3 regions of the Paraburkholderia megapolitana genome follow, and region 2 is predicted to be linked to each of the others. Evidence: riboswitches for the same ligand, from Rfam matches in the RefSeq annotation. Region 2 holds a riboswitch; each other region holds the start of a gene.
The links. A riboswitch is a leader RNA that binds a small molecule or an ion and turns the genes downstream of it on or off. The one in region 2 is predicted to bind cobalamin.
Positions count from the first base shown of each region.

Region 1: another riboswitch for cobalamin. It lies ahead of FNZ07_RS24505 (TonB-dependent receptor domain-containing protein); the one in region 2 lies ahead of cobW (cobalamin biosynthesis protein CobW).
Region 3: another riboswitch for cobalamin. It lies ahead of FNZ07_RS25740 (CbtB domain-containing protein); the one in region 2 lies ahead of cobW (cobalamin biosynthesis protein CobW).

Region 1 covers NZ_CP041745.1:2,519,853-2,529,572, reverse strand. The annotation lists gene FNZ07_RS24515 (MFS transporter) at 20-1,210, shown strand; gene FNZ07_RS24505 (TonB-dependent receptor domain-containing protein) at 1,619-3,619, opposite strand; cobalamin riboswitch at 3,709-3,912, opposite strand; gene FNZ07_RS24500 (fatty acid--CoA ligase) at 4,156-5,799, shown strand; gene FNZ07_RS24495 (MaoC family dehydratase) at 5,822-6,292, shown strand; gene FNZ07_RS24490 (alpha/beta fold hydrolase) at 6,348-8,054, shown strand; gene FNZ07_RS24485 (phasin family protein) at 8,119-8,541, shown strand; partial or broken gene phaZ (poly(3-hydroxyalkanoate) depolymerase) at 8,615-9,447, shown strand; gene FNZ07_RS24475 (DUF445 domain-containing protein) at 9,537-9,720, shown strand, end outside.
Region 2 covers NZ_CP041743.1:2,541,863-2,551,582, reverse strand. The annotation lists gene FNZ07_RS10860 (LysR family transcriptional regulator) at 1-36, shown strand, start outside; gene FNZ07_RS10855 (vWA domain-containing protein) at 51-680, opposite strand; gene FNZ07_RS10850 (ATP-binding protein) at 728-1,789, opposite strand; gene cobN (cobaltochelatase subunit CobN) at 1,786-5,628, opposite strand; gene cobW (cobalamin biosynthesis protein CobW) at 5,635-6,738, opposite strand; cobalamin riboswitch at 6,964-7,230, opposite strand; cobalamin riboswitch at 7,278-7,501, shown strand; gene FNZ07_RS10835 (cobalamin biosynthesis protein) at 7,635-8,060, shown strand; gene cobO (cob(I)yrinic acid a,c-diamide adenosyltransferase) at 8,057-8,659, shown strand; gene FNZ07_RS10825 (cobyrinate a,c-diamide synthase) at 8,663-9,720, shown strand, end outside.
Region 3 covers NZ_CP041745.1:2,793,820-2,803,539, reverse strand. The annotation lists gene FNZ07_RS25760 (carbon-nitrogen hydrolase family protein) at 1-174, opposite strand, end outside; gene FNZ07_RS25755 (response regulator transcription factor) at 302-1,138, shown strand; gene FNZ07_RS25750 (SMP-30/gluconolactonase/LRE family protein) at 1,167-3,080, opposite strand; gene FNZ07_RS25745 (histidine phosphatase family protein) at 3,351-3,911, opposite strand; cobalamin riboswitch at 3,926-4,068, shown strand; gene FNZ07_RS25740 (CbtB domain-containing protein) at 4,117-4,326, shown strand; gene FNZ07_RS25735 (CbtA family protein) at 4,339-5,073, shown strand; gene FNZ07_RS25730 (LysR substrate-binding domain-containing protein) at 5,137-6,012, opposite strand; gene FNZ07_RS25725 (LysE family translocator) at 6,109-6,720, shown strand; gene FNZ07_RS25720 (cupin domain-containing protein) at 6,723-7,106, shown strand; gene FNZ07_RS25715 (LysE family translocator) at 7,303-7,929, shown strand; gene FNZ07_RS25710 (glutathione S-transferase family protein) at 7,977-8,591, shown strand; gene FNZ07_RS25705 (hypothetical protein) at 8,777-8,965, shown strand; gene FNZ07_RS25700 (FAD-containing oxidoreductase) at 9,074-9,720, shown strand, end outside.

The DNA of each region.
Region 1 (9,720 bases), on a different replicon from region 2:
TCTGCTCCATGCGAGAGCGATGCCGCTACACACAACTCACAACATCCGTCAGTTCATGCCGTCTGATCTAACGTTACACAAATCATCCTTTGGTAGTCGCCAGGCTGCGACGCGCGCTATCTTTCTTGTGGCCGGTTATGGGAGAGCCTCCTGGGCGCCGCTCGTTCCATTCGTTAAGGCCAGAGTTGGACTTGACGATGGCCAGCTCGGACTTCTGCTGCTTTGCCTGGGTGCCGGCTCGATGGTGGCGATGCCGTTCGCGGGAGGATTGACCTCCAGGTTCGGTTGCAGGACGGTGATAACGATAGCCACCGTGCTCCTTTGCGCTACGCTTCCTGCTCTCGCGTTCGTGCATGACGTGCTATCTGCAATTTTCGCTCTGACGTTCTTCGGTATGGCTGCGGGAGTGGTTGACGTGGCGATGAATATCCAGGCGATCGAAGTCGAGCGAAATTGCGGACGTTCAATCATGTCGGGTTTTCACGCGTTTTATAGTATCGGCGGTATCGTCGGCGCTGCGGGGGGCAGCCTGCTCCTCACCGTGGGTTTATCGCACGGAGGATCGACAGCTTTCGCGGCCGCGCTTATGGTGGTTGCCCTGTTCTACGCGTACCCCGCCTTGATTGCAGAGCCGCAAGCCGGCCAGGCAAGCGTCTTTGCTATCCCTCACGGAATCGTGCTGATTCTGAGCGTCTTCACTTTCATCGTTTTTCTGACCGAGAGCGCGGTGCTCGACTGGAGCGGTGTGTTCCTCACGTCAGAAAGAGGGATGTCTCATGCTTATGCGGGGTATGGGTACGCCGCATTTGCGGTACTGATGACCATGGGGCGTCTTACCGGTGATCGCGTCGTCAATCGCCTTGGAAAAACGCGTGTCGTCGTTGCCGGCAGCTTATGTGCGGCTACGGGGTTCCTCGTTGTCTCGTTCACGACGTCCTGGGTCGTGGATCTATTCGGCTACGCACTTGTGGGAGCCGGTTGCTCCAACATCGCGCCGGTTCTTTTTTCATCGGTCGGAAAGCAGAAGATCATGCCAACAAGTACCGCCGTCGCTGCGATGACGACGATCGGGTACTGCGGAGTCTTTGTGGGTCCCGTGCTAATAGGAGCCCTTGCACACTACACTTCACTTGCCTCTGCACTTCTCGGGCTGGTTGTCCTGCTGACCATCATCGCCGCAAGTGCACGAGCAGTGCTTCGAGATGCGTAGCCGCTGAACCGGTTCGTTATTGCTAAACCTGTCCAACGTCGGCCGCGTTCTGTCGAGCGGCGGTGTCGCTCACAATCGGCACAACTTCCAGTGCAGATGCGCTCCTTCTTTCAATCTCGACCCGCGGCTCGGCTGGTTTGCGGGGCGGCAATATCCGCCTCAGGGACAGGAGACGTTTGGCGCATTCAGTGATGCCAGCCCGGACCGATGGGGACGTCAGTTGATGCGCCGGAGGCTGGAGCGGGCTCAACGCGCCGGTCGAGTCGACCCCAAAGCGCGGCTCTATGAATCGGATTACCTACTGGGCGTGCACGATAGTTATCGTGCAGGCGGAGGCTGCTTTTCGTCTCGCCGCAAACGCGTAAGTACCGACCGGAATACCACCACGGCCGGCCTCACTTCCCCCACCTAAAACGTATAAGCAACCTTCCCAAACGCCGTCCGCCCCAGCGTGTTATATCCATACGCCGTCACATACTGCCGGTTGAACAGATTCGACAGATTCGCCGACACCGTGAGATGCGAGTTGACCCGATATGAAGCGCGCAAATCGACCCGCGTATAAGACGGCAGATAAGTCGCATTGAACTGATCGTCAAACGTCGTCCCGCCATACAGCACAGAGACGCCCGTGCTGAGTGCATGCAGGTGGAACTCATCCCAGGTGTGATCGACGCTCAGGTTGACCGTTTGACGCGGGCGACGATTGAGCCAGCTGCGGTCGGTGATGTCCTGCGGATTCAGGATGCCGACAGCAAGACTGACGGGTGTGGACTTGCCGAGCGTGCCTTTGTATGAGAGGTCGATGCCCTGAATACGCGCTTCGCCGATGTTATCGGGCGCGAAGGTCGCCGAGTTATACGCAATCAGGTTATGCACACGGGTGTTGTAAATCGCCACCGAGAAATTGCCGAACGAAGTGGCCGCGTCGAGCGCCGCTTCGACTGAATCGCTGCGCTCGGGCCGGAGATTCGGGTTGCCGAATTGCGGGTAGTACAGATCGTTGAACGTCGGCAGACGGAACGCGTTGCCGTATGACAGTCGCGCCGTGTACACCGGCGTGATCGCATACGACACGGCGACATTGCCGGTGTTGACCGACTGGCCTTCGACGATCTCATGGCGTCCCGCGAGGAACACGGTGAGCGCGCCGAGCGTCGCGGACTGGTGGAGCGACACCGCGGAGTCATTGCGCGTCGGCACGCCGGTTGGGATATCGACGGGCAGGAAGGCCTGTTCGCGCGAGAAGTCGTAGGCAAGCTTCGTCTCACCCGACAGCGGCAGGCCGAATAACCGGAAGCCCTTTTCCTGATGCGTGAGCGACGTCGATGTGCTGAGGCGCGTCGAGTCGATCTTGTCGCTCGAAATACCCGGGCTGTTGGTGTAGTAAAACTGGCGGTCGTTCGCGTAACCGACGGACTGGTCGAACTGCGTGTCCGGTGCGATGTCCCAGTGGAATGCGACGCCCGTCGTCAACTGGTGATCGAGTTGCCGGTTGTCGCCGCCCGCATTGTCGTACGAGAGGTCCGACCGGTGATAAAGCGCGAACGTGGAAATCGACCAGTCGCCGTGCGCATAGCCGAGCCGGCCGTCGATATCCTGCGCGTGGTACGGATTGCGGCCTGCTTCGTGACCGTATGCGTAAGGCTGGGTCGTATCGATCCCGGCCGTGTTGTAGTCGTGCAGTCCCAACGAATAAGTGAGCCCGGCAAGCGCAGCAAGCGGGCCTGTCGAAGGGACACTGCCAGACGTACGAATCTGCGTATCGAACGTCTTGTTCGAGCCACCACCGGTGGAAATCATCGTCTGGTTGGGCTGATTCGCCGAGTGGCGTGTGAACAACTGCACGACACCGCCCACCGCGTTGGCGCCGAACGAGGCGGCCGCGGGGCCTGAAATCACTTCGACGCGCTCAAAGGCTGAAGCCGGCAGATCGGCCCATTCCGCTGTGCCCGTGGTCGCGGAGCCCACGCGGATACCGTCGATAAACACGGCAACCTGCGCACCCGACGAACCGCGAATGCTGACAGACGCCGTCGCGCCCGGCCCGCCGTTCTGCGCAACGGTAACACCGGGAAGCGTAGCGAGCGCCTGCGTGATGCTGGGATCGGCGGGCGAGAGCCGGTCGAGATCCTGACGCGTCAGAACGTGTGTCGTCGCGTACCGCTGATCGAACGATTGCGGTAGATGCTGCGTATCGCCGGTGACGACGATGTTCGGCAGCGTGGTCGTGGTGTCGGAGGAAGACTGCGGCGCCGTTGGCGGTGTCGAATCGTCAGCCGCCTGTGCGATCGATGCACCGAACGAAAGGGCGAGGGCGGCGGAAATTCCCGCGATTCCTGCAACTCCCGCAACGCGACGCAAGAAAGCTTTCTGAAAGAAAGAGGTTTTTCTAATAATGCTAGCCATGTGACAGATCCAGAGGTCGGAGCCGTCCTTGCAACACGCAACCGCATCATGCGGTGCTCGCGCTTCGGGACACCCCGCCCGGCGCGGCTGCAGGACCTCGGTTGATGGCAGGTCTCCTGGCTCACGGGTCGCCGCCCGGTGCCGACCTTCCCGGTTTCCCAGTGGTCACGATTGGCACGGACTCGCCGCTTACAGTTGCGGGGGCAGCCGCAGACTCGAAGCGTCGATCCATCGACGCGACTACTGCGTTCCCTTTTATCCCCATCACGGGAACCATCGAGGCGAGAGCGTAACGATTCCCGCGCGGCGCAGTCAATCTTTTCGGGCAAACGCGGGGCTTTTACGACGCGCTTTTGCAACGGCCCCGTCTGCGCCGCAATCTCCGCGGCGCGCCTACCCCCATAACGCTCCCCTGTTCGGGGATAGTCCGTCCCCCTGATCAAATCGATGATGGCATCAACCGGGATGCCACCGCACGCGATACGTACCCACAGCCTGTGTCAGCCCGATCGATTTCTCGACTCAAGGAGATTTAGATGCAGGACGCCGTGCAAGACATCACGCCTTCCCCGTACGCCTATCCGCTGCTGATCAAGCAGTTGCTGCATACGTCGTTCGTTCAGGCACCGGACCAGGAAATCGTCTACCGCGGCAAGCTGCGGATGACCTACACCACGCTGCAGGAACGCATTGCGCGACTCGCCAATGGCCTCGACGGGCTCGGCGTGCGGCACGGCAGCACGGTGGCGGTGATGGACTGGGACAGCCACCGCTATCTGGAGGCGTACTTCGCGGTCCCGATGATGGGTGCCGTGCTGCAGACAGTCAACGTCCGGTTGTCGGAGGCCGAGATCGCCTACACGATCAACCACGCCGGCGCCGAGGTGCTGTTCGTTCACACCGATTTCCTGCCGGTGGTCGAAGCGATCAAGGATCAACTCGAAACGGTGCGCACGTTCGTGTGGATCGATGAGCCGGGTGGTGAACCGACTGCGCACACCATTGCGTTCGCCGCCGAATACGAGGAAATGCTCGCGGCCGGCGCCACGAGCTACGACTTCCCCGACTTCGACGAGAACACCCGGGCCACCACGTTCTATACGACCGGTACCACGGGCCTGCCCAAGGGCGTGTACTTCTCGCATCGTCAGCTGGTTCTGCACACGCTGACCTTGATGGCGGCGCTTGCAAGCCCGATGTCGGGCCAGCGTTTTCACCGCGGCGACGTCTATATGCCGCTCACGCCGATGTTCCATGTGCACGCCTGGGGCATGCCATACATCGCGACGCTGCTAGGCGTGAAGCAGGTCTATCCGGGCCGCTATGTGCCCGAGCGTCTCGTACAACTGATCCGCGACGAAGGCGTCACGTTTTCGCACTGCGTCGGCACGATCCTGCACATGCTGCTTTCGTGCGATACCGCGAAGCACGCGGACTTCAGCAAATGGAAGGTAATCATCGGCGGCGGCGCGTTGCCACATGGTCTTGCGAGCGCGGCGCTCGAGCGCGGCATCGATATCTTCGTCGGCTACGGCATGTCGGAGACGTGCCCCGTGCTGAGCCTCGCGCAACTTCCGCCGCACACCGGGCCGCTCGATCGCGATGAAGAGGTGCGCTTGCGCTGCAAGACCGGCTTCCCCATTCCGCTCGTCGATCTGCGCATCGTCAACGAGAACATGGAAGACGTTGCGCACGACGGCAAGGCCTACGGCGAGATCGTCGCTCGTGCACCGTGGCTCACGCAGGGCTACCTGAACAATCCCGATGCCTCCACGCAACTCTGGGCTGGCGGTTACCTGCATACCCAGGACATCGCGAACATCGACGCGACCGGCAACATCCAGATCACCGATCGCATCAAGGACGTCATCAAGTCGGGCGGCGAGTGGATCTCGTCGCTTGAAATCGAGAGCCTGATTTCGCAGCACCCCGATGTGGCGGAAGTCGCCGTGATCGGCATCAAGGACGACAAATGGGGCGAACGGCCGGTGGCGCTCGTGGTGCTGAAGGCGGGCGCGGCGCTGACTGAAAACGGTGTCAAGGAACACGTGATGGGTTTCTGCAAGACCGGGCGGATCTCGAAGTACGCGGTGCCGCAGATCGTCAAGTTCGTCGAAGCACTTCAGAAAACGAGCGTCGGCAAAACCAACAAGAAGTGGTTGCGCGAACAGTTCGCGTGACCGGCCTTAAGGAGCAGACACGATGAGCATCAATGGATACAGCGTCGCCACGATCGACGATTTCGTTGGCCGCGAACTGGGCGTATCGGACTGGGTCACCGTCGATCAGGCACGCATCGACGCCTTCGCGGCGTGTACCGGCGACCGGCAGTGGATTCACGTGGACGTGGAGCGCGCGAAACGCGAGAGCCCGTTCGGCGGCACGATCGCGCACGGCTATCTGACGCTGTCGCTGCTGGCGGCGGCCGCGATCGAGGTCGGCATCATTCCCGCGGATGCATCGGCCGGGCTGAACTACGGGCTCGACAAGGTGCGCTTCATGACGCCGGTGAAGGCGGGTGCGCGCGTGAGAAATCGCGTGACGCTGGTCTCGGTGGAAAAGAAGGGCGGTGGCCGGATCATCGTCAAGACGATGAACGAATTGCAGATCGAGAACGAAGACAAGCCGGCGCTGATCGCCGAAACCCTGGCGATGCTCGTGGCGGCGGCGTAAGCCTTCGGATCGCACAACCAGGCTAACCAGACAGAGACGTTTGAGGAGCAGCACCATGGCGGCACATGACGAAAGCACGACACGCAGCGAGCAGGCGAACGACGTTGCGGCATCTGCCGCGGAAGGCATGCTCGGACCGAATCCGTTCGTGGGGCTGCGGCCACGCGACATTCTTGCTACCGCGCAACAGATCGGCACCCAGGCGCTGCGGCAACCGGCCTTGCTTCTCGAGCAGGAAGCGGCACTCGCTCGCGATCTGATGGCGGTATTAGGTGGCAGTGCGGACCTCGCGCCCTCGCAGGGCGACAAACGTTTCACCGATCCGGCGTGGCAGAGCAACTCGCTGTATCGCATGGCGATGCAAGGCTATGTCGCATGGCGCAACGCGTTGACAGGCTTTGTCGACCGCTCGACGCTCGACGACAAGAGCAAGGAACGCGCGCGGTTCGTCCTGTCGCTCTTCACCGATGCGGTATCGCCGACCAACACGCTGCTCGGCAATCCGGCGGCGCTCAAGAAGATCATCGATTCGGGCGGCGCCAGTCTGCTGGGCGGCATCCGCAACCTCGTGACCGATGTCGTGCAGAACCAGGGGATGCCGGCGCAAGTCGACAGGAGCGCGTTCAAGGTGGGTGAAAATCTCGCCACGTCGCCGGGTGCAGTGGTGTTTCGCAACGAGGTGCTCGAGCTGATCCAGTACGCACCGGCCACGGAGCACGTGTACACCCGCCCGCAACTGATCGTGCCGCCGCAGATCAACAAGTACTACGTGTTCGATCTGTCCGAAGGCAAGAGCATTGTCGATTACCTGGTGAAGAGCGAATTCCAGGTGTTCGTGGTGAGCTGGCGCAATCCTACCGCTGCGCAGAGTCACTGGGACCTCGATACCTATGTTGCCGCGCTGCTTGAGGCCATCGCGGCTATGCGCGAAATCACGGGTAGCGAGGACGTCAACCTGCACGGCGCGTGTTCGGGGGCGATGACGATTTCGGCGTTGCTTGGGCACCTCGCCAGCCGCGGCGACACGAGCGTGCATGCCGCCACGCTGATGGTTGCGGTGCTCGACAATACCGCCGACTCGCAACTTGGTCTCTTCGCCACACCGGAAGCCATCGCGGCCGCGAAGCAGAACAGCACGTCGAAGGGCGTGCTGGCCGGCGAGGAAATGGGCCGCGTGTTCGCATGGATGAGACCCAACGATCTCGTCTGGAACTACTGGGTCAACAACTATCTGCTCGGCAAAACGCCGCCCGCTTTCGACATCCTCTACTGGAACAACGACGCAACGCGGTTGCCCGCGCGGATGCATGGACAACTGCTCGATATCTTCGTGGGCAACCTGTTCAGCAAACCTCGCGCGCTGACTGTGCTCGGTACGCCGATCGATCTGTCCGAAGTGACCTGCGACAAATACATCGTCGCCGGCATGACCGATCACATCACGCCGTGGAAGGGCGTGTACAACACGGCGCGCACGTTCGGCGGCAAGACGCGCTTCGTGTTGAGTTCGAGTGGCCACATTCAAAGTCTGATCAACCCGCTGGGCAATCCGAAGGCGAAGTTCTTCCATAACCCGGAGTTGCCTGCGACTGCCGATGCATGGCTCGGCAATGCCCAGACCGAAAAGGACTCGTGGTGGGGCGACTGGCGCACGTGGCTTGTCGATCACTCCGGCGAGCGCCGTACCGCGCCGGCAGCAGTCGGCAGCGCGAAGCATCCCGCTGGCGTGAAAGCGCCGGGAACCTATGTCATGGAAGCATGACGCACCCTCGTTGACCGCGCCGCGGCCAACACATTCTTAATGCAGTTTCACTGGAGTATCGATCATGGACACTATCAATTCGAACAGTATTTTCGACGAGTACAAGAAGGTCATCACGCAGTTCAAGTTGCCCGGCATCGACGTCAACGCAGTTCTCGAGTCGCGCCGCAAGGACATCGAGGCAATTGCCGAAGCCAATACGACGGCGCTCGCGGGCGTGCAGTCGCTGGCCCAGAAGCAGTCGGAGATCCTTCGCACGACACTGACCGAACTGCAATCGCTTGTCGGTCGCGTGGCGGCCTCGGGTGTCAAGCCCTCTGCCAACACAGGTGAAGTAGTCCAGCAGGCACTGCACAAGGCACTCGCCGATATGCAGGAACTCGCGAGCACGGCCTACCGCGCGCAGTCGGACAGCTTCGCGGTCGTGTCGCGGCGCGTCGCCGAACACGTCGAGGAACTGAAGACGCTGCTGCAACCGAAGAAGTGAAGGGACAGTGCCCATGCGGCCTGACCAAACCTCCAACGCGGTATCCTTCCAGAAGATCATCCGGAAACAAGAAATGCACCCGAGCCCCGAATCAGCTTGCAGCATGCAAATCCAGATGATCGACCTGGACGGTCAGACACTGCGTGTCGCCACATGGCACGGCAGCGACGCGTCGCCGCCGTTGCTCATTTTCAACGGCATCGGCGCGAACCTCGAACTGGTCGAGCCGTTCGTCGCGGCGCTCGAAGATGTGAGCGTCATCATCTTCGATATTCCCGGTGTGGGCGGCTCGCCTGTGCCCGTTGTGCCGTATCGTTTTTCGACGCTGTCGGTGCTCGCCGACAAGCTGCTGACGCGACTCGGTTACGACGGGCCTGTCGACGTGCTCGGCGTATCGTGGGCGGCGCGCTGGCGCAGCAGTTCGCGCGCCTGTATCCGGGCCGCTGCCGCAGGCTGATTCTCGCGGCAACCTCGCCGGGCGTGATCATGGTGCCGGCGAAACTGTCGGTGCTGTCGAAGCTGATCGGACCGCGCCGCTACACCGATCCCGCCTATCTGCAAGAGGTGGGCGCGGAAATCTACGGAGGCGCTTACCGGCGCGATCCGTCGTTGCTAAAGGCGCACAGCCGGCATATCCAGCCGCCGCGCGGCCGCGGTTACCTGTATCAACTGCTGGCCGCGACTGGCTGGAGCAGTCTGCCGTGGCTCGGTGCGCTGCGCCAGCGAACCATGATCATGCACGGCACCGACGACCCGATCGTGCCGCTGACCAACGCAAAAATTCTCGCGGCACGTATCCGCGATTCGACGCTCTATGTGATCGATGACGGTCATCTGTTTCTTATCTCGCGCGCGAGCGAAGTCGGGCCGGTGGTGCGCAGGTTTCTCAGGCAGGAGGCAGGTTGAATTTTTTTGCTGGCGATGGAGATGAGGCGCGGTCGATTAATGCCGCTGCCAATGCACGTGAAGATCGCAAGATAGCGGGCCTGAGGCGCATGCGTCGGACGGCGCTATGCCTGCTCGTCCTGATGATCGCGTTGCTGTTCGCATGTGTGGTGTGGCAGGCGCAGTATCCGTGGCTTGCGTGGCCGCGTGCGTTTGCAGAGGCCGGCACGGTCGGTGCGATCGCGGACTGGTATGCGGTCGTCGCGCTGTTTCGTCGCCCGCTGGGTTTGCCGA
Region 2 (9,720 bases):
GGCGATGAACCGCCCTGGGACTCTAGCCCTGAGTAAGCCGGGCCGAAACCTCAGCGCTCTATCAAATCTTCGGGCACGCGATGTAACGCACCCCAGGCATGCGCGAGCTGCGCGCATCGCCCGAGCTTCACTCCCGCGTGTTCGAAATCGACGAACACGATCCGGTCTGCGGCAGCAGGCCGCACCGGCCAGTCGCGACTGCGGCCATCCGATAACACCCAGAGCCAGCGCTGCTGCGCGGGCTTGCGACGCGCCGCGCGTTCGAGCAGATGCGCCGCGCGCCGCACACCGAGTGCGAGCGGTGTGCCTCCCGCGCCGCCGATCGGCTTCAGCCAGCGCTCGTTCCACCAGCGCGGCACCGCGGGCCCGAACCGTAAATCTGCACGTGTGCCACCGAAACAGATCAGTGCCGCTTCCGCGCGTTCGCGTGCGGCGCGGTTGAATAGCGCGACCAGTAGGCCCTTCGCAAGCGCAAGTTGCGCACCGGCAAGCATCGAAGCGGAGCAATCGAGCGCGAAGCAATGCAGTTCGCCACTTCGCGATGCTTCGCGCACGAAGCGCAGATGGTCGGCACGCAGCGGCGTGTGACGTTTCGCCGCGAGCGTGGCAGGCCATGCGATGCGTGTGCCGGGTGCGCCGTCGACAGTACGGGTACGCGTGCGGCTGCGGGTGCCTTGCAACCACCGGAAACCGCTGGACTGATCAGCGGCGGCACCGTTCCGGTGGCTTAGCGTTTTTTTGCGGCGAGCGGAACGACGGTTTTGACGTTCGCAATGCCGGCCGGCTGCGGCGGTAGATAACCCCAGTCGCCAGCCGATCCATCGGATTTTGCCTGCGACCGATTGTGTTGACCGTTTTCGGTCTTCTGATCGGCGCTTGCGGTTGCCGCTTCTTGCGGTTCTCGCTCTGACGTGCCGGCCTCTGCCGACGCATCGTCCGCATGCCGTCGATGCAACAACACCGAGGCCGCGACCCGCTCGACATGTGCCACGGTCACCGCATCGGCACCGTCGAGCGCTGCCAGCGCGCGTGCAGCGCGCAGCATCACGAGATCGGCGCGCAGACCATCGACGGCCGCCTCGATACAGAGTCGGCTTACCAGCGCATGTACGGCATCGTCGAAGGACAGTGCGGACAACGCAGCACGCGCAGCGCGAATCCGTTGCACGACATCCGACTGCTGCGTTGCATAAGCACGGTGAAAACCCCGCGGATCGAGATCGAAGGCGAGCCTTGCCTTGACGATGCGCTGCCGCACGGCCGGATCGAAACAGTTCTCCAGCTCCACCACCAGGCCGAAACGATCGAGCAGTTGCGGTCGCAACTCGCCCTCTTCCGGATTCATCGTGCCCACCAGCACGAAACGCGCATCGTGACTGTGCGACACGCCATCGCGTTCGACGGTGTTCACACCGCTCGCAGCGGCATCGAGCAACGCGTCGACGAGCGTATCGGGCAACAGGTTGATTTCGTCGACATACAGCACGCCGCGATGCGCCTGGGCGAGCAACCCCGGCGAAAATTTCACGGCACCATCGCGCAACACCGCGTCGAGATCGAGCGTGCCGATCAGACGCTCTTCGCTCGCGCCGAGCGGCAGTGTGACGAACTGGCCTTCGGGCAGCAATTCGGCAAGCGCGCGCGCAGCAGTCGATTTCGCCGTGCCGCGTGGCCCGCTAACCAGCACACCGCCGATGCCGGGATCGACGGCTGCGATCAGCAGCGCCTGTTGCAGCGGCTGCTGATCGATCAACGCGGTGAACGGAAAGGCAGGCAGGGACCCATTCATGACCGTATTCCTTCGATATGTTGCTCGCTTGCCAGCAGATGATCTTCAAGATGCGCACGATACGCACCGGGCTGTTGCCACAGTCCGCGCTGCATCGCTTCGAGCAGTCGCTCGCAGATCGCATGCAGTGCGTGTGGATTGTGCTGTTCGAGAAACGTGCGCGTGTCGGCGTCGTTCAGATAGGCATCGGCGACGAGCGCGTACTGATGATCAGCGACGACGCGGGCCGTCGCATCGTAGCCGTACAGATAGTCGACGGTCGCGGCGATTTCTGCCGCGCCCTTGTAGCCGTGGCGCTTTACACCGTCCAGCCACTTCGGGTTCACGACGCGCGAGCGGATCACGCGCGCAATCTCCTCATGCAGCGTGCGCACGCGCGGTGCCGCCGGATTGCTGTGATCCGCGTGATAGATATGCGGCTGCACGCCGGCCAGATGTCGAACGGCCGCGGCCATGCCGCCCTGGAACTGGTAGTAGTCGTTCGAATCGAGCACGTCGTGTTCGCGGTTGTCCTGGTTCTGCAGCACGACGTCGAGCGCGGCGAGCCGCGTGCCGAAAACGTCGTGCGCTTCGTCGCCGGCACTCTTCTGCGCATACGCGTAGCCACCCCACGCCTGGTAAGCATTCGCGAGATCCGCGTCGGTCTGCCATTGACGAGAGTCGATCATCTGCTGCAAACCCGCACCGTATGCGCCAGGACGCGAGCTGAACACACGCCAACCGGCGCGCTGACGCGCCGTTGCTGGATCGAGCCCGCGCGCAATCCATGCGTCGCGCTCGGCCATCACGCGTGCGCGGATCGGGTTCAGTTCGGGTGGTTCGTCCAGTTCCGCCACGGCCTGTACCGCGGCGTCGAACAGATGCATCACGTTCGCGAACGCATCGCGGAAGAATCCCGATACGCGCAGCGTCACGTCGATGCGCGGCCGGTCGAACGCTTCGATCGGCATGATTTCGAAATCGGTCACGCGATGGCTGCCGGCGGCCCATTTCGGCCGCACGCCGATCAGCGCCATGGCCTGGGCGATATCGTCGCCGCCGGTGCGCATCGTCGCTGTGCCCCATACGGAGAGACCGATCGCGCGTGGATAGTCGCCGTGTTCCTGCAGATGCCGCTCGATCAGTTGCTGCGCGGACTTGAGCCCGAGCGACCACGCGGCCTGGGTCGGCACTGCGCGCGTGTCGACCGAGTAGAAGTTGCGGCCGGTGGGCAGTACATCGGGGCGGCCGCGCGAAGGCGAACCGCTCGGGCCTGGTGGCACGAAGCGGCCTTCAAGGCCGCGCCGCAGGTGACGCATTTCCTGTTCGCCGCATGCGTCGAGGTTCGGTAGCACGCTGTTGCGCAAGCGCGTGAGGACGCGCTCGGCGTGGGGTAATTCGGCCGGTGCCGGTAGCCAGGACGGTGCAGCTGCGTGTGCGTCTACACCGACACCTGCGTCATCGCACAACGCCACTAGCAAAGCAGCCGCCAGCCCCTCAAGCCGCTCACGCGCATCGCCGTTATGCCGCCACGGCGCATCGCTGACCTGCTCGAGCAGCGCGGGACGCGGCCCGCTCCACGGCGCCGACCAGTCCGCCGTTAACGGATCGAACAGATGATCGATCTGCAGGTCGCGCGCAAGCGCATCGATCAAACCAGCATTCGCACCCTGCCCATCGCCGACCGGAAAGCGCCCAAGCGCGAGCAGCGTGTCGCGGCGTTGCACACCTTCCGGCGATTGCCCGAACGTATGCAGACCATCGCGAATCTGCGCTTCCTTCAACTCGCACAGCCACGCATCGACGCGCGTCAGCACTGCGTCTTCGGCATCCTGCCCGACCGGCTCCGCGAGGCTCAGTTCCTCGTGCAACCGATGCTCGACGATGGTCGCAAGTATCGTGCGTCGCAGCAGCTTTGCGCGCCGCGCATCGACCATCAGCGCATCGTAGTACTCGTCGACCTGCCGTTCGAGATCCTGCAGCGGTCCATAGTTTTCCGCGCGCGTGAGCGGCGGCATCAGATGATCGATGATGACCGCCTGCGCACGTCGCTTCGCCTGGCTACCCTCGCCCGGATCGTTGACGATGAACGGATACAGATGCGGCAACGGCCCAAGCACGAGGTCGGGCCAGCACGTATCGCTCAGCGCGACGCTCTTGCCCGGCAACCATTCGAGGTTGCCGTGCTTGCCGACGTGCACGACCGCATCGATGCCGAAATGCGCGCGCAACCAGACATAGAACGCGAGATACGCATGCGGCGGCACGAGGTCCGCATCGTGATAGCTCGCGTAGTCACCTTCGCCGCGCGAGCGCGACGGCTGGATACCGACGAACACATTCCCGCAGCGCCAGCCAGCAATCATGAAGCGCCCACGACGCAACGTCGGATCGCTTTCCGGCGGTCCCCAGCGAGCGTTCAACGCATGGCGCACTTCATCGGGCAGTTGCGCGAAGTGGGCGAGATAGTCGTCGAGCGCGAGACTCTGCAACGCGGGCCGCAGATCGCGCATGGCCGGATCGTTGGTAACGCCCTGCGTGAGCCGTTGCATCAACCCGGCGCCATCGACGGGCAGGTCGCTCACGCGATAGCCTTCGTCGCGCAGCATCGCAAGAATGCCGACCACCGACGCCGGCGTATCGAGACCAACACCGTTGCCGATGCGCCCTTCGCTCTGCGGGTAATTGGCGAGAATCAGCGCGAGCCGTTTCTCGTCGTTACGCAACTGGCGCAGCCGGCACCAGCGTCGACTCAATTCAGCGACGAACGCAACGCGCTCCGCATCCGGCCGATAACGGACCACATCCACTTCGGTATGCGCACAGCGATACGCGAGCCCCTTGAAACTGATCGCCCGCGTAATGATCCGCCCGTCTACTTCGGGCAGCGCGACGTGCATCGCGATGTCGCGCGAATTGAGGCCCTGGTTGTCCTTCACCCAGTCGTCGCGGTTGCCGCCGCTCAGGATGACCTGCATTACCGGCGCGTCGCCGGCTAGCGCGAGCGGTTCGGGATCATCGATTGCGCTGGCGGCGAACGCAGTCGTGTTCAGCACTAGCGCAACGTTGTGGCGCTCGCACAGTTGCTGGACTACGTCGCGACTCACGGCATCTTTCAGCGAAGTGATCGCGATAGGCAGCGGATTCATTTGACGTGCTTCGAGCGCTTCGATCAGCGCGTCGAAGACCGCCGTATTGGCCGCCTGCAGATGCGCGCGATAGAACAGGATTGCGACGACCGGCGCGTGATCAACAGCAGTGTGCGTCCGCCAGCGTGTTTGCCACGCTTCGATAGTCGGCAGGTCATGTTGCGGGTGATACAGCGCCGCAGCCGGCAGCGGTCGCGGTAATGCGGGCTCGCTACCCCAGCCGAACGCCTGCCAGGCGATGCAGCGCAAAAACGCCTCGGCATTCTGCGGACCGCCTTCGCGCAGATAGCGCCATAGCCGCTCGCATAGCGCGGCATCGGCGGTACTTTTGGCGACCAGGTTCGGGTCTTCCTGGAGATCGCCGGAAAACATCGCCAGCATCTGCCCACGCCTCGCGGCAAGCGCGACCATCTGTTCGATGCCGTACGGCCAGTAGGCTTCACCGCCCAGATGGTCGACCACGATGACGCGCGCATGTTGCAGCACGTCGTCGACATAGAAGTCGACCGACGCGGGTTGGCGCAGATAAGTCACGTTGGCGAGCCGCACGCTCGGGAAGTCTGGACCGAGCCGCGTTACGACGCTCGCGAGCAACGACAGCGTGGTATCGGCCGAGCTGAGCACCACGATGTCCGCAGGCTGCTGATCGATCCGGACGACACCCGCTGTGTCATCGACGAAGCCACCCGGCGTGGTACGCAGCAGATGCATGGCGCGTCAGGCCCGCTGTGCTTCGGCGTGTACCGCAGAATTCAACGCGGCATTGAATGCGCGCTGCAGCGCGGCCTGGTCGAGATCTTCGCCGATCAGCACGAAGCGGCTCTTCTGCGGCTCGGCCGCTTGTTCGTCCGCTCTCCAGCGCCGATCGAAGTAACTGTCGAAACGCCCTCCCACACCCTGCACTACAAGCCGCATCGGTGCGCCCGGCAATGCCGCGAAACCTTTCACACGATAGATCGTGTGCGTCTCGACGAGCTGCTGCAACGCGACGATCGTCGCCTCGCGCGATAGCGCCGTACATTCCACCACCACCGAATCGAAGTCGTCGTGATGATGATCGGGATCGTCGGCGGAACCGTGGTGATCGTGCCGCAGATGAATCGTGGTTTCCGACGCCGCCTCGAGCCCGAGCAACGCGTGCAGGTCGAGTTGACCATTCTGCGCGCGGACGACCTTCACCTGCGCAGGAATCTCTTCGCGGAGCAGCGCTTCGACAGCGGCCTGCTGCGTGTCGTCGAGCAGGTCGGTCTTGTTGAGAATCACAAGATCGGCAGAAGCAAGCTGGTCTTCGAACAGTTCGTGCAGCGGCGATTCGTGATCGAGATTCGGATCGGCCTTGCGCTGCGCATCGACGGCGACCGGATTGTCCGCGAACTGGCCGCTCGCGGCAGCCGGCCCATCGACCACCGTGACGACAGCATCGACGGTGAAGCTGTTCTTGATCGTCGGCCAGTTGAATGCCTGCACGAGCGGCTTCGGCAACGCGAGCCCGGAGGTCTCGATCAACACGTGATCGATCTGCTCGCGCCGTTCGAGAAGCTGCTCCATGACCGGGAGAAATTCTTCCTGAACGGTACAACACAGACATCCGTTCGCGAGTTCGTAGACCTGGCCCGCCGTTTCGCGACCGTCTTCATCGCAACCGATACCGCAGCCCTTGAGAATTTCCCCGTCGATGCCGAGTTCGCCGAACTCGTTGACGATCACCGCGATGCGCAGGCCGCCTGCATGTTGAAGAATGTGTCGCAGCAACGTCGTCTTGCCGCTGCCGAGAAAGCCCGTGACGATCGTGGCGGGAATCTTGCGCATCTGTGTCTGCATCGCTGCTCCGTGGTGGCGGTGAGGGATTCGCCGACAACCCGCGTGTGTCCACGCCACCGGAGGGCTCCGCCACGTGCTTCGCGATACGTCGTTCAACTGCTCGTCCATACGACAGAACGCCGCCGTGACAGGCCAGTAGAAGACGAAACGCGGGGACGATGACGCGGAGTACGGCGCGAATGGAAACACAAGGAAATCGTGGACGACACGCCGCATCCCCGCGGCGCGAACCCATTTTGTCTGGCCGGTATCCGGGCTAACGAATGAACCGCTTCACCTTCCCACGCGACGCTCATGTCGCGCAGTGGTCGATTGCATGCGAGTTGATGTGCATGCAGCGAAGCCGGTCTTGCAGCGCTTGCGCGCTGCTTTCGCTTACCGTTGCGGGGGCAGCACAGGTTGGTCCGTTCCGCGGTGGGAGGACGCCCTGTTTCCCGTTTAACTGCGTGCGCGGGAGGCGCGCACGCGAGCACCAGAGTGCGTGCGAGTGTAGGCCGCCGGCCTTGCTGCGTCAAGGAAGGCACTGTGTTGCCCTGTGATATCGTATGCGCTCGTTTGGTGCCCGCACGCGCGCTCGCGTGTGCAGTTAAACGGGAAACAGAAAGCGCGCATTGCGCTCAACCTGTGCTGTCCCCGCAACGGTAAACGGCCCGCGGCCTTCGAGCCGCACATGTCGTTCGAAGCCACTGTCCGCCGCGTGCGGATGGGAAGGCAACGACATGAGGCCGCCAGCCCGGATACCGGCCAGACGAGGGGGCGAACGTCATCGTCGAACTCGACGATGACGACGCCGAACGCCAGGTCTGCGGGGGACAGACACACGGCGCCCAGGTAATAAGCGATCGCTATTGCGCTGTCGAGCTGCCGACACGCATCGCCACATCCGAAATCCACCTATGATGAAGACCCTGATCGCCGGCATCGGCTGTCGACGCAATGTGTCGGCCGATCAGATCGATGCCGCGCTGCGTGCCGCGCTCGGTACGCACTCGCTCGCCGAGATCCGGGAAATCGCTACCGTCGATACCAAAGCGAACGAACCCGGCCTGCTCGAATTCTGCGCACGTCATGCGTTGCCACTGCGTCTTTTCACGCCCATGCAGATCGCCGCTATACCGCTCGCACCGCCTGCACGTTCGGCGGCCGCGCGAGTGCATCTGGGCATCGACGGTGTGTGCGAACCCTGCGCGCGACTCGCGGCACCTCACGGTTATCTGATCGTCGGCAAGACGGTGCACGACGGCGTCACCGTCGCACTCGTTGCCGATCCACTCGTTCACTCCACTCTCTCCGCTTCCACCGACCAGGACCTCGACCGATGAAAACCGATCCCGAATCGCATCAACGCATGACGCAACGGCGTCGCGAAGGACACGAAAAGAAGCAGGCTACCGCCACCGTCGAAAAAGGGCTGCTGATCGTCAACACAGGTAACGGCAAAGGCAAGAGCACGGCCGCGTTCGGCATGGCCGTGCGCATACTCGGTCATGGCATGCGGCTTGGCGTCGTGCAGTTCATTAAGGGCGCGCTGCATACCTCGGAACGCGATTTTCTCGGCGCCCAGGCGCACTGCGATTTCGTCACGATGGGCGACGGCTATACGTGGAACACGCAGGACCGCGACGCCGACATCGCCACCGCGCGCAAAGGCTGGGACGAGGCACGCCGCATGATCGACAGCGGCGACTACCAGATGGTGATCCTCGACGAACTCAACACGGTGCTGAAATACGAATACCTGCCGCTCGATGAAGTGCTCGCGGTGCTAACCGCCCGGCCTGCCGCGCTGCACGTCGTCGTGACCGGCCGCCACGCACCCGATGCGCTGATCGAAGCCGCCGATCTCGTCACCGAAATGCGCCTCGTCAAGCATCCGTATCGCGAGCAGCACGTGAAGGCGCAACGCGGCGTGGAGTTCTGAGCGATGCCGGCATGTCCCGCAGTGTTCATCAGCGCGCCTGCATCGGGTCAGGGCAAGACGACGGTCACGGCAGGGCTCGCTCGTTATCATCGGCGGCTTGGGCGACGCGTGCGGGTCTTCAAGACCGGCCCCGACTTTCTCGACCCCACCATCCTCGAGCGTGCAAGCGGCACGCCGGTCGAATCGCTCGACCTGTGGATGGTCGGTGAGGACGCGTGTCGCCGCCTGCTCGCCGAGGCTGCGGCGCAGGCGGATCTGATCCTGATCGAAGGGGTGATGGGTCTCTTCGACGGCACACCGAGCAGCGCCGATCTCGCCGCAACGTTCGGCGTGCCGGTCGTCGCGGTCATTTCGGCGAAAGCGATGGCGCAGACATTTGGCGCGATCGCCTTTGGACTCGCAAAATTCCGCCCGCAGGTCCCGTTTCATGGCGTATTCGCCAATCGCGTGGGCTCGGCTCGCCACGCGCAACTGCTGCAGGAAGCCTTGCCGCAGGACATCGCGTGGACCGGTCACATGGCAAGCGAAGCCGCCATCGAACTCCCCGACCGCCACCTGGGCCTACGGCACGCCGACGAAATCGACGATCTCGATGCGCGACTCGACCGTGTAGCGGATGCACTCGCCGCAACCGCGCTCGCCACCCTGCCGCCCATCGTCGATTTCACCCCCGCATCCGCTGCGCATGGAAGCACCCGGCTCCCGCGGCTGCTCGACGGAATGCGGATTGCCGTCGCACGCGATGCCGCGTTCTCCTTTATCTATCCGGCGAATCTCGCGCTACTCGAAACGCTCGGCGCAACGCTCGCGTTCTTCTCGCCGCTCGCCGACGAAGCCGTGCCAACCGACGCTCACGCGCTTTACCTGCCAGGTGGTTACCCTGAGCTACACGCCGCCACGCTCGCACGTAGCACTTGCACGGCAGCTTCGCTTCACGCACATGCAGCAGCGAAAAAAACCATCGTCGCGGAATGTGGCGGTATGCTCTACCTGCTCGACAGCCTGACGGACAGCGACGGCACGCAGACACCGATGCTCGGACTGCTACCCGGCCGCGCAAC
Region 3 (9,720 bases), on a different replicon from region 2:
GGCGACGTCTCCGACATTCTCGCGGGTCGGAAAACCCGACAGCGAGGTTTCGGGGAAGACGATCAGTTGCGTGCCGCCTGCCACGTCGGCGCGACCGATGGTTTCGATTACCTTACGGGTATTGTGTTCGACGTTGCTGTCGACGAGCGCGAGTTGCGCGAGTTCCACCTGCATCGTGTGTCTCCTTCCAGATACCTTGCAGTCGCCCGGGCAGCGCTGCCGCATGATTCCGTCCGGCGCATTATCAGTGTGTTATTTTTGTCCGGAAATTACCCACGTGGGTTACCTCACCGGAGCAGATATGGAGTTCGAATGGCGCGATCTCGCGTTTCATCGGGAGATTGGCTCAGCCATCGACGCTCTCGACAGCCCGCATTTCTGGGCCCGTCTCACGCGCGTGCTGGAGCGGCACATCAAGTTCGACAGCTGGGTGGCGCTGCGCTTCACGCGCGCGGCTCCGCCGTTTGTGTGCGCCGAGCAGGCGTTGCCGGACGGCAAGCCCGACCTGATGTTTCAGGACTATCTCGCGGCGCTCTATCAACTCGATCCGTTCTATCTCGCCGCGCTCGAAACGCGCGCGTCGGGCTTCTTCACGCTCGCTGACGTGGCGCCCGACAACTTCCGCATGACCGAGTACTACCAGCGGTATTTTTGCAAGAACGTCGTCGGCGACGAAGTGCATTTCAATGTCGTGATCGACGCCGATCACACGATGGCGTTTTCGCTCGGCAGCAGGCGTCGTTATCACGAGCGCGAAATTGCGTTGCTCACGCTGTTCGCGCCGTGGGTGCTTGCGCTCATGCAGCAGCGGCTGCGCTATGAGAATTTTGGTCCGGCCGGCGAGACTGTGCTTGTGACCGAAGCCGACGCCGCCGATGCCACCGATCTACCCGCGCGCATCGGCGCATTGTCCGGCAGGAACGGCCGCGGTGTGCTGACCGCGCGCGAGATCGAAGTGGCGATGTTGTCGTTGAGCGGGTTTTCAACGCGCGCGATTGCGGAGAAACTCGCGATCTCGTTCGAGACCGTGCGCGCGCACAAGAAACACATCTACGCGAAGCTCGGCATCGGCTCGCAGTCGGAACTGTTCGCGATGTTCTACGAGCCGGGACATCGCGAGAGCGATATCCCGGCGTAGCGGTGTCGCCGCTTACGGCGTTACAGCGTTACGGCGTCCAGCGATGCACGATGATGCTTGAGTCGTTGTAGTTATCTTTGGTGATCACGTACTGCCCGGTCGACTGCAGATACGCTCTGAGCCCATACATCGAATCGACGTCGTTACCGACACTCACGGTGCTCGGGCTCGCATTGATCAACGTTGTGTCGAGGTTGCCGGTGGTGAGATTGAACACGTCGATGTTAGGCACGGTGTGCACGTATCCGGCGAACAGATAGTTGCCGGCCGCCGTAATCGACTTCGGATTGGCGACGGTGAGCACAGGGTTAGGCTTGGTCATGTTGCCCGCGGCCCAGCCGTGATACACCTCGATCCGCGTGCCGATCGACGTCCAGTCGATGCTGCCGATAATGCCTTGCGCGAGGATCATCGTGTCGCTCTCCGCGAGGTAGATGATGCGCGTCATCGGTCTGACGCTAAGCGGAATGTAGAGCGCGATGCCCGGTCCCCACGATGGCTTGCCGGTAGCATCGAAGCCAATCAATGGATAGTGATAGATGTGGTTCGTCCGGTCGAGACCGGCCCAGATGTCTCCCTTGCTATCGATAGAAAATCCACCCGTGATCGGTGCCGTCGTATTGAACGCCGTACCCGGAATCGACGCATCCGGTATCGCGACATAGCCGTTCGCAGCGTTGAAGTGGAACAGGTAGAAGATCGCCGGGTTCTGTCCTGACGCAACCAGAATGCGGTTGCCGCCTACCGAGACAATCTGCCCGAAGTGCTCGTCGCGCTGCGTATCGTTGATGTTGAGGCGCGGATCGGATGGATAGTCGATCGGATCGACGGTGTTCGCAACGAAGGTTCCTCCGGCGGTGCCCGTGTAGATGTTAGTGCCGCTATAGAAGTACGCCCCGTCCGTACCCGGATCGGGTGCGCCGACGCCCTCGAAGTTCAGCGACTGCAGTGTCCATTGCAGGACGCCTTTGTTGTAGGCGTGAATATCGGTGCCGCCGTCGCGGCCGAGATCCCAGCCGCCGCCCCATGGATTGTTCAGCACATAGAAGTTGCCGGCGGAGTCCTTGCCGATACCGGTGACGCGCGTGAAGCGCTTGTCGCCGACCTGGCCTTTGATACCCGTCGTGTTGTCGAGATATCCGCCTTTGATCCCAAACGTACCGACCTGAAATGGAATGAGCCAGGTGTTGTAGACCTTGATGTTCATGTCCGGCCCTTCGTCGCCGACAACGAGCAGTTGTTTCGTCGTGTCGAAGAACAGCGCCGAAGGTTTCGCACCAGTGGGCATCTGGATGGTGTTCATCGCCGTGCCGGTGGAACTGAATTCGGCGATTGTGCCTGCGCTCTTCTGGGCGACCCAGAGATTGCCGGAGCTGTCGATGGCGAGCGCACCTGGCGACGTCACGTTGATGTCCTGCTGCCAGACACCGTCTGTGGTGTAGACGCGGACCCGATTGCCAGGCAGGTCGCTCGCATACAGCACCGAGCCCGAGGTGGCGAGCCCGGTCACGACATCGGCATGGGTTTCGGTTGTGTCCGCACTGACGTTGATGAGTACATCGCGCGTTTGCGTGGTGCGGTTGTAGCGTCCCACTGCGCCGCTGCCGTACACGTTGTTGAATTGCAAGGCGGCGAAGATCGATGTGGCGTTGCCGGTAATGGCGCTGCCCTGGAACTCGTTGTGCAGGCCAAACGAGCCGATGCTCTTGCCGCTCTGATAGAGCGCAACACCACCTTCGTTTTCATCCCAGAACGACGCCGTGTAGATGACGCCTTCGGGCGCGACCCACATCGAGCGCGCGGTACTGCCCACATGCGTGGCGTCGGTGCCGAAGGTGTTGGCGATCCAGTCGGTGGTGTACTGCTGCGCCTGACATACCGGCGCGATCGCAGCGATCAGCACGGCGGAAAGAAACGCGGAATAGATGCGATGCTTGATCATCGGTGAATCCTCTCAGCAGTATTGTTTTTCCCTGACCTCCCAATATAGTTCGCGAATCGCGAACATGGGTGATGTTGCGATGACAATTGCACGAGAATATCGACGCGTGTTGCATGCGACGATGTTCGCAAGCCTTACACGCGCGTTAGATTGTGCGAGTGCGATGAAGAGCTGCGCACCATGTGCGTGCGCAACGGACATGCAAATGAAAGTCGAGCCTTATGCGGAGCGCATGCAGGAGATGAGCGACGCGCAGATCGATCCCACTATCTATGCAGCGGGCCACCAGACCCAGCCGCGCGTCGAACGTTGCAATTCGATGCGCGAGAGCGGGCCGATTTCGATTCGCGTGTAAGCAGTGAGCGGTGCACGTAGCGCATGCAGTAGCGCGGCGCGTATCACGACAGCATGCGTGACCGCGACGACGGCAGGCACATCGGCAAGTTGTTCGAGCCACTGCGCAACCCGCGTCGATACCGTGGCGAACGATTCTCCATCGGGCGGCGCGGCATGGGGATCGGTACTCCAGGCGGAGAGCATCGGCAGCTCGTCTGTTGCGATGTCCGCGACGCGCTGGCCATGCCAGCGACCGTAACTCATGTCGGCAAGCGCAGGTGCGATGTCGGCGGTGAGATTCAACGCTGCGGCCGTTTCGCGAGCACATGGGGCAGGGCTGCTGAACACGAGCGCATCGCGAGGCACATCGAGTTGTGTGCGATACGCATGCGCGTCGTCTTGACCGCGCGCATCGAGTGGATCGTCGGCGGGGAAGCGGCCGCTGCGCATCGCGGCGGTCGCTGCATGACTCACTAGCCATAACCGCGTGTGCATTGCGCTGATCTCCCATGAAGCATGTGCCGCGAAGTTTAGCGCGTAGAATAACGCCGCTGAAGCAAGGAAGCCGGTGCAAGTCCGGTGCGGTCGCGCCACTGTAATCGGTTCAATGAAGAACCGGAAGCCAGACCCTCGCTTCGCGTCATCTTTTTCTCACGACCACCACGACTATCGGGGCGCGTAACCCCAGGAGAAGTCCGTCATGACCGATGCTGTTTTCAAACCGGCTGTCCAGCCGGTGCCGATCCCTCTGCGTGAATTGCTGCCGTGGATTATCTTCGGCGGCCTGCTGCTGTTACTGGCGATCTACTTCGTCGGCGCCGAAGAGGGCGCGACGTCGTTGATCCCCGGCATGTACGTGCACGAGTTCGTGCACGACGGCCGCCATCTGCTCGGCTTTCCTTGCCACTAACCGGGAGTCGACATGGTCGGTAGATTGTTGATGCGCGGGATGCTCACGGGCATCGTCGCGGGATTGCTCACGTTCACTTTTGCGAAGATCGCCGGCGAACCGCAGGTCGATCAGGCGATCTCGTTCGAAGAGAAGGCCGATGCGGCGAAGGGCGAAGCTCCCGAACCGGAAATTGTCAGCCGTCACACGCAGGCGGGGCTCGGTTTGTTGACCGGTGTAGTCGTGTATGGCGCAGCGGTGGGCGGGTTGTTCTCGCTCGTGTTCGCGTATGCATATGGCCGCTCGGGTCGGCTCGGTGCACGTGCATTGTCGGCGTTGCTCGCGCTCGCAGCGTTCGTCGCGATCGTGATCGTGCCGAATCTCAAGTACCCGGCGAATCCTCCGTCGATCGGCGACCCCGAGACGATCGGCTATCGCACGGGCCTGTTCTTCCTGATGATCGCGATCTCGCTGGCGGCGACGGTGTTTTCGTTGAAGCTGCGCCGTCACGCGGCGGCACGCTTCGGTGCGTGGAACGGAGCGATCGTGGCAGGTGCGGTTTTTATCGTCATCATCGCGGCCGTGCAACTTGGTCTACCGTCGATCAACGAAGTGCCGGTTGCATTCCCCGCTGCGCTGCTGTGGAAATTCCGCCTCGCGGCGCTTGGCATGCAGGCGATCATGTGGACGACGATCGGGTTGCTGTTCGGTGCGCTCGTCGAGCGTGCACAGCAGAGCTCGCGCAACGTGTTGCCGGCCGGGCTGTGAACGGTTGAAGTCGAGAAGTCGAGCGAGCGCGACATCGGCGAAATCCTGCTGCGCGTTGCTGCTTCACATCGGCGCGGGCCGATGTTGCCGCAGCAGTCCATCGCGAATGAACTGCGCGAGTTCGCGTCCGGCCGGGTTGGCGCCCTGCGCAGGAAATCGCAGGCTGATCGCGAACGGCGGAAGTTCGGGCAGTTGAGCATCCGCGCTGAGAATGTCGAGATCGGCGGGCACGGTCGACGTCAGCCACGCGGTCACAGCGAGCCCGCTGCGCACCGTCGCGGTGGTCGCTTCGATGTTGCCGCTCTCGAAGACCGTGCGCCACTCGATGCCACTGCTGCCCAGCGCACCGAGCACGGTCTGCCGGAATGCGCAGGTGTCGCTCACCATCGAGACCGGCAGCGGTCGCTTCAGATGCGCGCTGCCGCCGCGCGCGCCGACCCACACCAGGCGTTCGACACGCAGACATTCGCCACTTGCTTCGGTTGCAGGTTCTTCGATCACTGCGACATCGAGCGAACCGCGCGCCAGTGCCTCCGCGAGTTCCGGCGATGAACCGCAGACAATCGCCATCTCCACGTTCGGCCACGCTTCGGTAAACGCCTTGAAGATCGGCGCGAAGCAGGCGCCGACCAGATCGTAGGGGACACCCAGGCGCACCTGGCCGAGTATCGGACGGGCCGCCATATCCGCCCAGATTTCATCGTTCATGCCGAGCAGGCGTTTCGCCTTGCCGAGAAAGCGCTCGCCGACCTGGGTCAGTTCGAGCTGGCGTCCGACGCGATCGAACAGGTCGCAACCCAAAGCCTCCTCGAGGCGCTTGATCTGCTGGCTCACCGCGCCTTGGGTCAAATGCAGGCGGTTGGCGGCAACGGTCATGCTGCTGTGGTCGGCAACCACAACGAAAGTGCGCACCAGTGCGAGGTCGAGATTTCGGTTCATCGTCACATTATATTGTCTAATGTGAATCATCAGAAACTTTCGATTTTCTAATGTGAACGAGATGACTACAGTGACGTTTTGCTCCGGAACGCTGCCATGTCCTTCGTCGCCACCTCGACCGGCTCGATCGCACCGTTGATCCTGTTTGCCGCCGTTGCCACCGTGACGCCCGGCGGTGCGACGGCGCTCGCCACTGCGTCGGGCTCGCAGTTCGGCTTTCGCCGCTCGATTCCGTTGATGGCGGGCATCGCGCTGGGGCTTGCGTCGCTGGCCGCCGCTGCCGCCGCCGGTCTCGCTGGCGTGCTGCTGGCCGCGCCCGTGCTGCAGACCGGCATGAAGGCGATCGGCAGCGCATATCTGCTGTGGCTGGCGTGGCGGGTCGCGCGCAGCGGGGCGCCCGATCTCGACCGCTCGACGGCGGCGCCCACCACCTTGCTCGGCGGGGCGTGTCTGCTCTGGCTCAATCCGAAGGGTTGGGCCATGGCCCTCGGCGCGGCGGCGTCGTTCGCGATGCTCGCGAATGGGCCGCTGCATCTCGCGTTGTTGCTTGGCGGCGCGTTCGGGGTGTCGGCGGCGGTGTCGCTGTCGCTGTGGTGCGCAGCTGGCGTGCTGCTCGCGCGGCTGGTGCGCACCGAGCGGCAATGGCGCATTGTCAATACGCTACTCGGCGTGTTGCTGGCGGTATCGATTGTTCCAATGTGGAGATAGCAATGGTTGCAACAGGGTTTGCGGAATCGTTCGACCTGATGTCCGCGTTCGACGCGGTGACCGAATACTGGTCGCCGAAAGTCGTGGCGCAGGTCAACGATCAGTACATGAAGATCGCGAAGGTGAAGGGCGAACTGGCGTGGCACAGTCACCGCGACGAGGACGAACTGTTCTACGTGGTGCGCGGCCGGCTGCGGATGGAATACGAAGGCGGCCGCGTCGTCGAGCTTGGCGAGGGGGGCGTGCACGTTGTGCCAAAAGGCGTGCTGCACAATCCGGTTGCGCAGGACGAGTGCTGGATCGTGCTGATCGAGGCGGTGACGACGCGTCACACGGGCGACGTCGACACGCCGCTCACGCGCACGATCGAGCAGCAACTCGGATAGTTGTGTGGCCCCATCAGTTGTGTCTTGAATCGAAGCCGCCGGAAATGCGACACTCGCGGTTCACACATATTGTCCGCAAACGCCCCTTCGGGCGTGGGACCGGAGTAAGTGCTTTGCATGGGGCCCGAGTAACGCGCTAAAGCGCGAACTCTGGCCGACAGCTAAAGCGCTAACTCCGATCGACAGGAGGCACTGAATGTTTTCGCTTTCCACGCTGGGCACTTTCGTCGCTGTCGTGCTGGGGCTGATGCTGATCCCCGGGCCGGCCGTTCTGCTGGTCCTGACCCGCACCGTACAGGGCGGTCGTAAAACCGGCATCCTGACCGGGCTCGGCATCGCCACCGGCGATTTCATCCACACGCTGTGCGCGGCGGCCGGCCTGTCGGCGCTGCTGATGACGTCGTCGCTCGCGTTCAACGCCGTCAAGCTGATCGGTGCCGCGTACCTGGTTTATCTCGGCGTGCGCGCGCTGCTCGAGAAACCGTCCGACCCGACACTGCCGAAAATTCCCGCCGTGACACCGGCACAAGCGTTCTGGCAGGCGATTCCCGCCGAAGTGCTGAACCCCAAGACCGCACTGTTCTTTCTCGCTTTCCTGCCGCAGTTCGTGCATCCGGGACAGGGTTCGTCGTTTGCGCAGTTCGCCGTGCTCGGCGGCGTGTTCGTCGTGTTGAGCGTGCTTTACACCACCGTGCTCGCGCTCACGATCCGTCCGCTCGGCCGGCTGGTCAAAAGGCTGACGTGGCTCGTCCGCTGGCAGGGCAAGATCATCGGCACGATCTTCCTTTCGCTGGGCTTGCGAGTGGCACTGCAGCAGCGTTGAAGTTTCGGGAACGCGCAGGTCCTTTTCCACGAACCTGGAGTGACAAGATGCAGTTGATCGGCATGCTGGATTCCCCCTATGTGCGTCGCGTCGCGATTTCGCTGGCCGTGCTCGGCCTGCCGTTCGAACATCGCAACCTGTCGGTGTTTCGTCACTACGATGAGTTTGCGAAGATCAATCCGGTCGTGAAAGCGCCGACGCTGGTCGAGGACGACGGCACGGTGCTGATCGATTCGTCGCTGATCCTCGATCATCTCGACCGCAAGTTCGCGCCCGAGCGTCGCTTGATGCCCGAGGATCCGGCGGCGCGCCAACGCGCGCAGCAGGTGACGGGTTTTGCGCTCGCGGCCGCCGAGAAGACCGTGCAGAACGTCTACGAACGTAACCTGCGACCGGCGGAACGCCAGCACGAGCCATGGGTGGAGCGCGTGCAGACGCAAATGCACCACGCGTTTGCGCAGCTCGAAACGCTGGTGGCCGGCCATGACGGCTGGCTGTTCGGCGACCGCTTGATGCAGCCCGATATCACCACGGCGGTTGCCTGGCGGTTCACGCAGTTCATCTTGCCCGGTACGGTCGACCCGGCGCAGTATCCGGCTCTGGCGGCGTTCTCGGCACGTGCCGAAGCGCTGCCCGAGTTCATCGCGACACCGCTCGAATAGGCGACGGCCTGCCGCGGAGGCCCCGCCGGTAGGGCCTGCGCGGCCCGCCGCCGATTGTTCGCATCCGGCGACAAGTGACTTCGCATTCGGCCCATTTATCCGCGGGTCGCGCCTTCCTACAATGCTCCCATCGAAACGTCAATTGCGGCACGGCGCCGAAGCGGCACCGCCCGATGGGAGCAGTCATGAGAGACCTGATCGTACGTCAGCTGTATCACCCGGCAGTGGTGCTGCCGATGGTTGCGCTCATGCAATTGATGGTGTCGCAGGATTTCAATCTCGCGCAGGTCGGCGTGATGGCGGTGACGCGCGGTGCGCAGGCAGCGTTGCATAGCGCGCGATCGCTGTTCTGTCACGGTCATTGCACGGCCTGACAGGTCGCTGCGGCACATCCCCCGACCAGCGAGGCCGAAGACACCAATCCATTCACCGCCGAGGCGTAAGATGGCACGCATCCCCACACCTGCTTCGGGAGCTCCGCCATGCCGCAACACTTCGACGCAATCGTGATCGGTACCGGGCAGGGCGGTCCGCCGCTTGCTGTGCGCCTTGGGGAAAGCGGTCGAAAAACTGCGGTGATCGAGCGAGCCGCGTTTGGCGGCACCTGCGTCAATGTCGGTTGCACACCAACCAAGAGCTACGTTGCGAGTGCGCGGGCGGCGCATGTCGCGCGTCACGCGGCCGAACTCGGTGTGCAGGTGGAAGGCCCGGTTTCGGTGAATCTTGAGCAAGTGAAAGTGCGCAAGGACAAGGTCGTCGCACAGTCGCGCGATGGCCTCGAACAATGGTTGCGCGGTGCGCAGAACGTGACGGTGTTCAACGGACACGCGCGCTTCACCGGTCCGCATACGGTTCAGATCGCCGATCGCGACGGCCAGATCGTCGAACAGCTCAGCGCCGACCAGATCTTCATCAATACTGGCACGCGCGCAGTCGTGCCGCCGGTCGACGGTATCGAACGCATTCGCCATTACACGAATTCCACGCTGCTCGAATTGAGCGAGGTGCCGGAACATCTGGCTATCGTCGGCGGCAGCTATATCGCGCTTGAATTCGCCCAGGTGTTTCGCCGCTTCGGCAGCCATGTCACCGTACTCGTGCGCGAAGAGCGGATCTTGACTCGCGAGGA